Linked DNA regions of Azospirillum brasilense. The protein of the gene in region 2 interacts with the protein of the main gene of each other region in a pairwise test. Links are inferred from orthologs where the notes say so. Each region holds a gene or a part of one and is shown on either strand. Other genes may lie near its edges.

Region 1 (4,245 bases), on a different replicon or contig from region 2:
GGGGACCTATTTCGGGTTGCAGATCGACGATTCCATCGCCAACACCCGCGCCATTGGGGCCGTGCTGAGCGGCATCCTGGGCGGGCCGTCGGTGGGGCTGGCGGTCGGCTTCACCGGCGGGCTGCACCGCTACTCGCTGGGCGGCATGTCGGCGGTGGCCTGCGCCATCTCCACGGTGACGGAGGGGTTGATCGGCGGTCTGGTGCACCGCCACTTCGTCCGCCAGGGCCGCATCGAGCCGCTGTTCGACCCGCTGCGCGTCGGCGCCGTCACCCTCGTGGCGGAAATCGCCCAGATGCTGATCATCCTGCTGGTGGCCAAGCCCTTCCCGGCGGCGGTCCATCTGGTCGAGGTGGTGGCGCTGCCGATGATCGTCGCCAACACGCTGGGGGCGGGGCTGTTCATGCGCATCCTGATGGACCGCCGCGCCTTGATCGACAAGCAGTCGAGCGCCTTCTCCGCCAAGGCGCTGAAGATCGCCGCGCGGGCCGACGGCGTGCTGCGCCAGGGCTTCAACGAAGAGAACAGCATGCGGGTCGCCCGCATCATTTACGAGGAGACGGGCGTCGGCGCCGTCGCCATCACCGACCGTGAGAAACTGCTCGCCTTCATCGGCGTCGGCGACGACCACCATCTGCCGGGCACACCGATCACCTCGCCCCAGACCTACCAGGCCATCGCCAACAACCAGGTGCTTTACGCCGACGGCAATCTGGTCTCCTACAAATGCTCGATCCACCCGAACTGCCGGCTGGGCGCCTCGCTGGTGATCCCGCTGGTCGGAGAGGACGACCGGGTGATCGGCACCGTGAAGCTGTACGAGCCGAAGACCAAGCTGTTCTCCACCATCAACCGCACGCTGGGGGAGGGCATCGCCCGGCTGCTGTCCAGCCAGATTCTCGCCGGGCGCTACGAGCAGCAGAAGGCGCTGCTCGCCCAGTCGGAGATCAAGCTGCTGCATGCGCAGGTGAACCCGCATTTCCTGTTCAACGCGCTGAACACCATCTCCGCGGTCATCCGCAACGACCCGGAGCGGGCGCGCCAGCTCGTGCAGAGCCTGTCCGTCTTCTTCCGCAAGAACCTGAAGCGCCCCAGCCAGGAGGCCACGGTGGCCGACGAGGTGGAGCATGTCAGCGCCTATCTCCAGATCGAGCTGGCGCGCTTCACCGGGCGCCTGTCGGTGGAGATCGACGTGCCCGACGCGCTGCGCCACGCCCGGCTGCCGGCCTTCCTGCTCCAGCCGTTGGTCGAGAACGCCATCAAGCACGGCACCTCGCAGCTCCTCGGCCCCGGCCATGTCCGCATCGCGGCGCGGCGGGAGGGCGGGGTCCTGCGGCTGTCGGTGGAGGACAACGCCGGCCTCTACGAGGAGAAGGCGGGTGGCGACGGGCTGGGCATGTCCATCGTGGACCGCCGCGTCCGCAACCGCTTTGGCAACGGCTATGGTGTGGACGTCGCCTGCGAGGCGGACGTCTTCACCCGCATCACCCTGCGCCTTCCCCTGGACATTCCTGCCGTTGCGGAGACCGCGCCATGATGACCGTCCTGATCGTGGACGACGAGCCGCTGGCCCGCGAGGAACTGCGGCGCCTTCTGGAGGAGTTCCCCGACCTTCAGGTCGCCGGGGAATGCGCCAACGCCATCGAGGCCATCGGCGCCATCAACCGCCAGCCGCCCGACGTGGTCTTCCTCGACATCCAGATGCCGCGGGTCAGCGGGCTGGAGATGCTGAGCATGCTCGACCCGGAGCGGATGCCCCGCATCGTCTTCCTGACCGCCCACGACGAATACGCCGTCCAGGCCTTCGAGGAGCACGCCTTCGACTATCTGCTGAAGCCGGCGGACCCGGCCCGGCTGGCCAAGACGCTGCAACGGCTGCGCCGCGAGTGGGCGCCGCAGGACCTCGCCGTTCTGAAGGACGCCGCCCCGCTGCGGCTGATCCCCTGCACCGGCCACAACCGCATCTCCCTGCTGAAGCTGGACGAGGTGGAATGCGTGGCCTCCAAGGCGAGCGGCGTCTTCGTCGTCGGCGCCGACGGCGAGGAGCGCTTCACCGAGTTGACCCTGCTGACCTTGCAGGAGCGCACGCCGCTGGTGCGCTGCCACCGGCAATATCTGGTCAACCCCGACCGTATCCGGGAAATCCGCCTGATCGACAACGGTCTGGCGGAAATCCAGACGCTGGGCGGCCAGAGCATCCCGGTCAGCCGCCGCTTCCTCGGCCCGCTGAAGGAGCGGCTGGGCATCGGGTGAATCATAAAAGTTCCCTCTCCCCTCTGGGGAGAGGGTTAGGGTGAGGGGGTTGCGCTTGCGCCGGACATACCGCCATGCGCAACCCCCTCACCGGCCCTTCGGGCCACCCTCTCCCCGGAGGGGAGAGGGTTAGGAAGACAGCCCCCACCGCTCACCCCCGCTTTCCGACCGCTCGCCACGCCATGGCGCCGCTCCGGGGAGGGCACCACACGGAGGATGAAACCCGGCCTACCGTGACGGCAGTTCCTTCCAAGGAGAGCTGTCATGGATCACGCCCTAACATTTGTGATCGCGACACTCTGCATCCTCGCCCTCTGCTACCGCTTCTACGGCGTGTTCTTTGTGCGCAAGGTGCTCCGTGCCGATGATTCCGAGGTGACGCCGTCCCACATCCTGGCCGACGGGCGAAACTATGTTCCCACCAAGAAGTGGGTGAACGCCGGCCAGCATTTCGCGGCGATCGCCGCCGCCGGCCCGCTGGTCGGCCCCGTGCTGGCCGCGCAGTTCGGCTATCTGCCGAGCTTCCTGTGGCTGCTGATCGGCTGCGTCATCGGCGGCGCGGTGCACGACACGGTCGTGCTGTTCGCCTCGATGAAGCACAAGGGCCAGTCCCTGTCGGAGGTCGCGAAGGCCGAACTCGGCCCGGTCGCCGGCTGGTGCACCGGTCTGGCGATGCTGTTCATCATCACCATCACCATGGCCGGCCTGTCGATGGTCGTCGTCCATGCGCTGGAGCGCAACGCCTGGGGCGCCTTCGCGGTCTTCATGACGATCCCGATCGCCGTGGCGCTGGGCCTCTACGAGAAGATCACCGGCTCGTCCAAGGGCGCCACCCAGGTCGGCATCGCCGCCATCGCCGCCTCCGTCTTCGCCGGCCCCTACATCCAGGGCACGGTGCTGGGCAGCTGGCTGACGCTGCACGCCGAGACGGTCGCGCTGATCCTGCCGATCTACGCCTTCTTCGCCACGGCGCTGCCGGTGTGGATGCTGCTGACTCCGCGCGGCTACCTGTCGAGCTTCATGAAGATCGGCGTGTTCGGCGCGCTCGTCGTCGGCGTCGTCTTCATCAACCCGGAAATCCGCTTCCCCGCGCTCACCGACTTCATCCATGGCGGCGGCCCGGTGCTGGCCGGCCCGGTGTGGCCGTTCATCTCGATCACCATCGCCTGCGGCGCCATCTCCGGCTTCCACGCCTTCATCGGCTCGGGCACCACGCCGAAGCTGATCGACAAATGGAGCGACATCCGCACCGTGGCCTTCGGCGGCATGCTGGCCGAATGCGTGGTCGGCGTCATGGCGCTGATCGCCGCCACCTCCCTGCACCCGGCCGACTATTTCGCCATCAACTCCTCGCCCGCCGCCTTCCAGGCCCTCAACATGCAGGTCGTCGATCTGCCGCGGCTCAGCCAGGAAATCGGCCTCGACCTCTACGGCCGCACCGGCGGCGCTGTGACCCTGGCCGTCGGCATGACGGAAATCTTCACCCGCATCCCGTGGTTCGGCACGCTGGCCTCCTACTTCTTCCAGTTCGTCGTGATGTTCGAGGCGGTCTTCATCCTGACCGCGGTGGACAGCGGCACCCGCGTGGCCCGCTATCTGATCCAGGATCTGGGCGGCGACCTCTATGCCCCGCTGAAGCGTCTCGACTGGGTGCCCGGTTCGATCGCCGCGAGCGTGCTGGCCTGCGTGGCCTGGGGCTACCTGCTGACGTCGGGCGACATCAACTCGGTGTGGGCGCTGTTCGGGGTGTCGAACCAGCTCATGGCCTCGGTCGGCCTGATCATCGGCGCCACGATCATCCTGCGGCTGGGCCAGAAACGGGTCTACATGCTGACCTGCCTCGTCCCGCTGGCCTACCTGTTCGTGACGGTGAACTACGCCGGCTACTGGATGATCACCAACGTCTATCTGAACCCGCTGGCCAAGGGCTACAACGTCTTCAACGCCGGCATCTCGATCATCATGCTGTCGCTTGGCTTCGTGATCCTGATC
Region 2 (4,212 bases):
CCGCGGCAAGCCACAGACGCATCGGTCCGACTCCCGTTCGTCACCCGTCCTGAGCGTTGTCCGTCAGGCGCTCATGCGCTCGGCGGAGGGCCGCGGCGTCTCCAGACCCCACATCTTCTCGATGTTGTAGAAGGTCCGGACTTCCGGGCGGAACAGGTGGATGATGACGTCCCCGGCGTCGACCAGAACCCAGTCGCACTGGTTCAGGCCCTCGACCTCGACGCCGCGCAGGCCGGCCTGCTTCATGCGGTCGGCCAGCTTCATGGCCATGGCGGCGATGTGCCGGGTGTTGCGGCCCGACGCCACGATCATGTAGTCGGCGATGGTGGTCTTGCCGGCAAGGTCGATGACGACGACGTCCTCGGCCTGATCGTCGTCCAGGGACTTCTCGACGAGCGCCTTCAGTTCGTCCGGCTGGGGAACGGGAACGGGCGCGGGCCGCACAACGGGCGCGGCCGGTTCGATGAACGTGTTGATGGTACCTACCTCGCGATACAGGGTCACGACCCGCTGGCGCGTGCCCGGCGGATCGCCGTCGCCGAAGCCGGATGCAGAGGGTTGCGGAGGAAAATCCAGGCCGGTGTTTTCGAACCGGCCAACCCCTTGGCCTCGTGCATGCTCACCCGGCGACGGGCATAGCGCTGAGCGGCCATGCCACCAAGCGCTCCCATAGAATAAGTTGGACGGGCGAGAACTGCAACCGGCACCAGCCGGAAGATGCGCGTCCAATGCCGCCAGCGGGGGATTTGCCGAAGATTGTCCGCCCCCATCAGCCAGACGAAGCGCGTTTTGGGGAAGCGGAGCGTGAGCTTGGCCAGCGTGTCGGCGGTGTAGCGGGTGCCAAGCTCGCGCTCGATGGCGGTGACCCGGATGGCCGGATGGCGGGCGGTGCGCCGGGCCTCCTCCAGCCGCTCGGCGAGCGGCGCCATGCCCCGCACCGGCTTCAGCGGGTTCTGCGGGCTGACCAGCCACCACACCTGATCCAGCCCCAGCGCCTTCAGCGCGTACAGGCTGATGTGCCGGTGCCCGGCGTGGGCCGGGTTGAAGGAGCCGCCGAGCAGCCCGATGCGCAGGCCGGCGTGGAGCGGGCCGGCGTAGCGGTGGGGGGGTGTCGCCATGCTTGCCCCCTCCCTAACCCTCCCCCGCTTCGCAGGGGAGGGAATCAATCCCCCTCCCTCGCCGAAGGCGGGGGAGGGTCGGGGAGGGGGCAGACGTAAGCTCCAGGGCCGTAAACCTCACGGCCGCGTCTGGCCATCGCCGCGCACGACATACTTGTAGCTGGTCAGCTGCTCCGCCCCGACCGGGCCGCGGGCGTGGAACTTGTCGGTGGAGATGCCGATCTCCGCGCCCATGCCGAACTCGCCGCCGTCGGCGAACTGGGTGCTGGCGTTCCACAGCACGATGCCGCTGTCGATGCGCTGGAGGAAGCGCTCCGCCGCCGCCGGATCCTCGGTCACGATGGCGTCGGTGTGGTGGGAGCCGTGGCGGTTGATGTGGTCGATCGCCCCGTCCACCCCGTCTACCACGCCGCAGGCGATGATGGCGTCGAGATACTCGGTGTCCCAGTCCTCCGCCGTCACCGCCGTCACGCGCGGGTCGGCGGCCTGGGCGGCGGCGTCGCCGCGGACGGCGCAGCCGGCGTCCAGCAGGTCCTTCACCAGCACCGGCAGGACGGCGTCGGCGATCTTGCGGTCGACGAGCAGCGTTTCGGCGGCACCGCAGATCGAGGTGCGGCGCATTTTGGCGTTCATCACCACCTTGCGCGCCTTCTCCGGGTCGGCCCCGGCATCGACATAGACGGTGTTGTTGCCGTCGAGATGCTTGATGACCGGGATGCGGCTCTCTTCGGCGATGCGCTGGATCAGCGACTTGCCGCCGCGCGGGACGATCACGTCGATGAAGTCGCGCATGGTCAGCATGTGGCCGACCGCCGCCCGGTCCGTGGTGGGGACGAGCTGGATCGCCGCCTCCGGCAGCCCGGCGGCGCGCAGCCCGTCGGCCAGACAGGCGGCGATGGCGCCGGACGAGCGGATGCTCTCCGACCCGCCGCGCAGGATCGCCGCGTTGCCCGACTTCAGGCAGAGGCCGCCGGCGTCGGCGGTCACGTTGGGGCGGCTCTCGTAGATGATGCCGATGACCCCCAGCGGCACGCGCACGCGCTGGATGGCCAGCCCGTTGGGGCGGGTCCATTCGGCGATGACGCCGCCGATGGGATCGGGGAAGTCGGCGATGTCCTCCAGCCCCTTGGCCATCGCCTCGATGCGGGCGTCGTTGAGGGCGAGGCGCTCGATCATGGGACCGGCGAGGCCGCGTTCCCGGGCGGCGGCGACATCCGCGTCGTTGGCCGCCTGGATCTCCGCCTTGCGGGCGCGGATCGCGGCCGCCGCCGCCCGCAAGGCCTGATCCTTCGACGGGCTTGGCACGGTCGCCAGCTCCGCGGCGGCGGCGCGGGCGGCGCGGCCGAGGGCGAGCATCTGATCGTGCAAGGCGTCGGTGGTCTCAAGCAGGGCGGACATCGGTCTCACTCCAGTGGCGTTCGCCAATTGAAAAGGGCCGGAACCATAGCCGATCCTGTGTTTCCGCGAAAGCCATGCCGGCTAAGCCGAAAAGCTGAGTGGAATACTCAACATTCAGCCTGGGCCGCGGATTGTTGCGTGGTTAGCGTGCCGTCATGCAACATCGGTGAGGGAGCCTTTCATGAACCGGCTGGTCCGCCGCGGCGCCGCCGTGGCCGTTGGAATGGTGTGCCTGGGGGGATCGGTCTGGGCGGAAACACCATTGGAGCGGGGACGCGCCCTGGTCAACGGCATCGTCGCCTGCGGCAACTGCCATACGCCGCAAGGGCCGAACGGCCCGGTCGCGGGACGGGAGATGGCCGGCGGGACACCCTTCGTCGAGGACCCCTTCACCGCCTACGCCTCCAACATCACGCCGGACCCGGAGACGGGGATCGGGCGCTGGACCGACGAGCAGCTCGTCACCGCCATCCGCGAGGGCCGGCGGCCCGACGGCAGCCTGATCGGCCCGCCGATGCCCTTCGGCTTCTACCGCGGCCTGTCGGACGGTGACCTGCGCGCCATCGTCGCCTATCTGCGCAGCGTGCCGCCGGTGCGGCATTCTGTCCCGAAGTCGGAGTACCGCATGGCGCTGCCCGCCGCCTATGGCCCGCCGGTCGGGACGGTGGCGGAGGTGCCGCGTACGGACCCGGTGACGTACGGCGCGTACATGGCCGGCCCGCTCGGCCACTGCATGGAGTGCCACACGCCGATGCTGCCGGACGGGCGGCTCGACACGACCCGCATGGGGGCCGGCGGACGCAACTTCACCGGGCCGTGGGGCAACGCCGTGTCCCGCAACATCACGCAGGACAAGGAGCATGGGCTGGGCACTTGGACCGACGCGGAGATCGGCAAGGCGATCACCGAGGGTGTACGTCCCGACGGCAGCCGGCTGAGCCCGCCCATGGGCTATCACTATTACAAGGCCATGAGCGAGGGCGAGCTGGTCGCCCTGGTCGCCTACCTCCGTACGCTTCCTCCGGCCCGCTGAACCAACAACAGCGCCATGTGAATTACCGCACCGCCGAAAACGCAGTACCGTAAGCGTTGCCGAGAGGGCATAGTCCGCGGGCTTTTTCCACCCGCCGGACCGTGGCCCCATGCTGACCCTGCTGCTGATCGTCTCCGCCTTCTTCGCGGGCGTGCTCAACGCCGTGGCCGGTGGCGGCAGCTTCCTGACCTTCCCGGCGCTGATCATGGCCGGCGTCCCGCCGCTGAACGCCAACGCGACGAGCACGGTGGCGGTGTCGCCGGGCGCGCTGGCCAGCGCCTACGGCTATCGGCGGGAGCTGGGGCGGATCAAGGAGGTCAGCCTCCCGGCCTTCCTCGGCGTCAGCCTGATCGGTGGGCTGCTGGGCGCGCTGCTCCTGCTGTGGACGCCGCAGCGGGTGTTCGAGGCGGTCATCCCCTGGCTGCTGCTGTTCGCGACGGTTCTGTTCGCCTTCGGCCCGAAGGTGTCGGCCTACATCCGCCGCAACTTCAAGGTCGGCCACGGCACGGTGCTGATCGTGCAGTTCTTCATCGCCATCTACGGCGGCTATTTCGGCGGGGGGATCGGCATCCTGATCCTGGCGACGCTGGGCGTCTTCGGCCTGACCGACCTGCACGCGATGAACGGGCTGAAGGCGCTGGTTTCGGGCTGCCTCAACGCGGT

The links.
Region 1: the proteins of AMK58_RS11710 (region 2) and btsR interact in binary tests that used the Escherichia coli proteins (3 or more experiments, as listed by UniProt). The link is inferred for Azospirillum brasilense from one-to-one orthologs.

What each region holds. Positions count from the first base shown.
Region 1 is NZ_CP012916.1:313,209-317,453, forward strand. What follows is about bases 394-3,393. They hold btsR (two-component system response regulator BtsR), read left to right. Parts: upstream 394-1,533; coding sequence 1,534-2,253; downstream 2,254-3,393. Other genes in these bases: AMK58_RS22890 (sensor histidine kinase), read left to right, coding at 394-1,537; AMK58_RS22900 (carbon starvation CstA family protein), read left to right, coding at 2,518-3,393. Outside these bases: more of AMK58_RS22890, read left to right, coding at 1-393; more of AMK58_RS22900, read left to right, coding at 3,394-4,245. UniProt on the Escherichia coli protein: Member of the two-component regulatory system BtsS/BtsR, which is part of a nutrient-sensing regulatory network composed of BtsS/BtsR, the low-affinity pyruvate signaling system YpdA/YpdB and their respective target proteins, BtsT and YhjX.
Region 2 is NZ_CP012914.1:2,527,790-2,532,001, reverse strand. Bases 377-3,343 are described here. They hold AMK58_RS11710 (glutamate-5-semialdehyde dehydrogenase), read right to left. Parts: upstream 2,517-3,343; coding sequence 1,236-2,516; downstream 377-1,235. Other genes in these bases: AMK58_RS11705 (c-type cytochrome), read left to right, coding at 2,698-3,343; AMK58_RS11715 (nicotinate-nucleotide adenylyltransferase), read right to left, coding at 501-1,118; rsfS (ribosome silencing factor), read right to left, coding at 377-444. In the rest of the region: 23S rRNA (pseudouridine(1915)-N(3))-methyltransferase RlmH, read right to left, coding at 1-22; more of rsfS, read right to left, coding at 64-376; more of AMK58_RS11705, read left to right, coding at 3,344-3,549; AMK58_RS11700 (sulfite exporter TauE/SafE family protein), read left to right, coding at 3,659-4,212. UniProt on the Escherichia coli protein: Catalyzes the NADPH-dependent reduction of L-glutamate 5-phosphate into L-glutamate 5-semialdehyde and phosphate. The product spontaneously undergoes cyclization to form 1-pyrroline-5-carboxylate.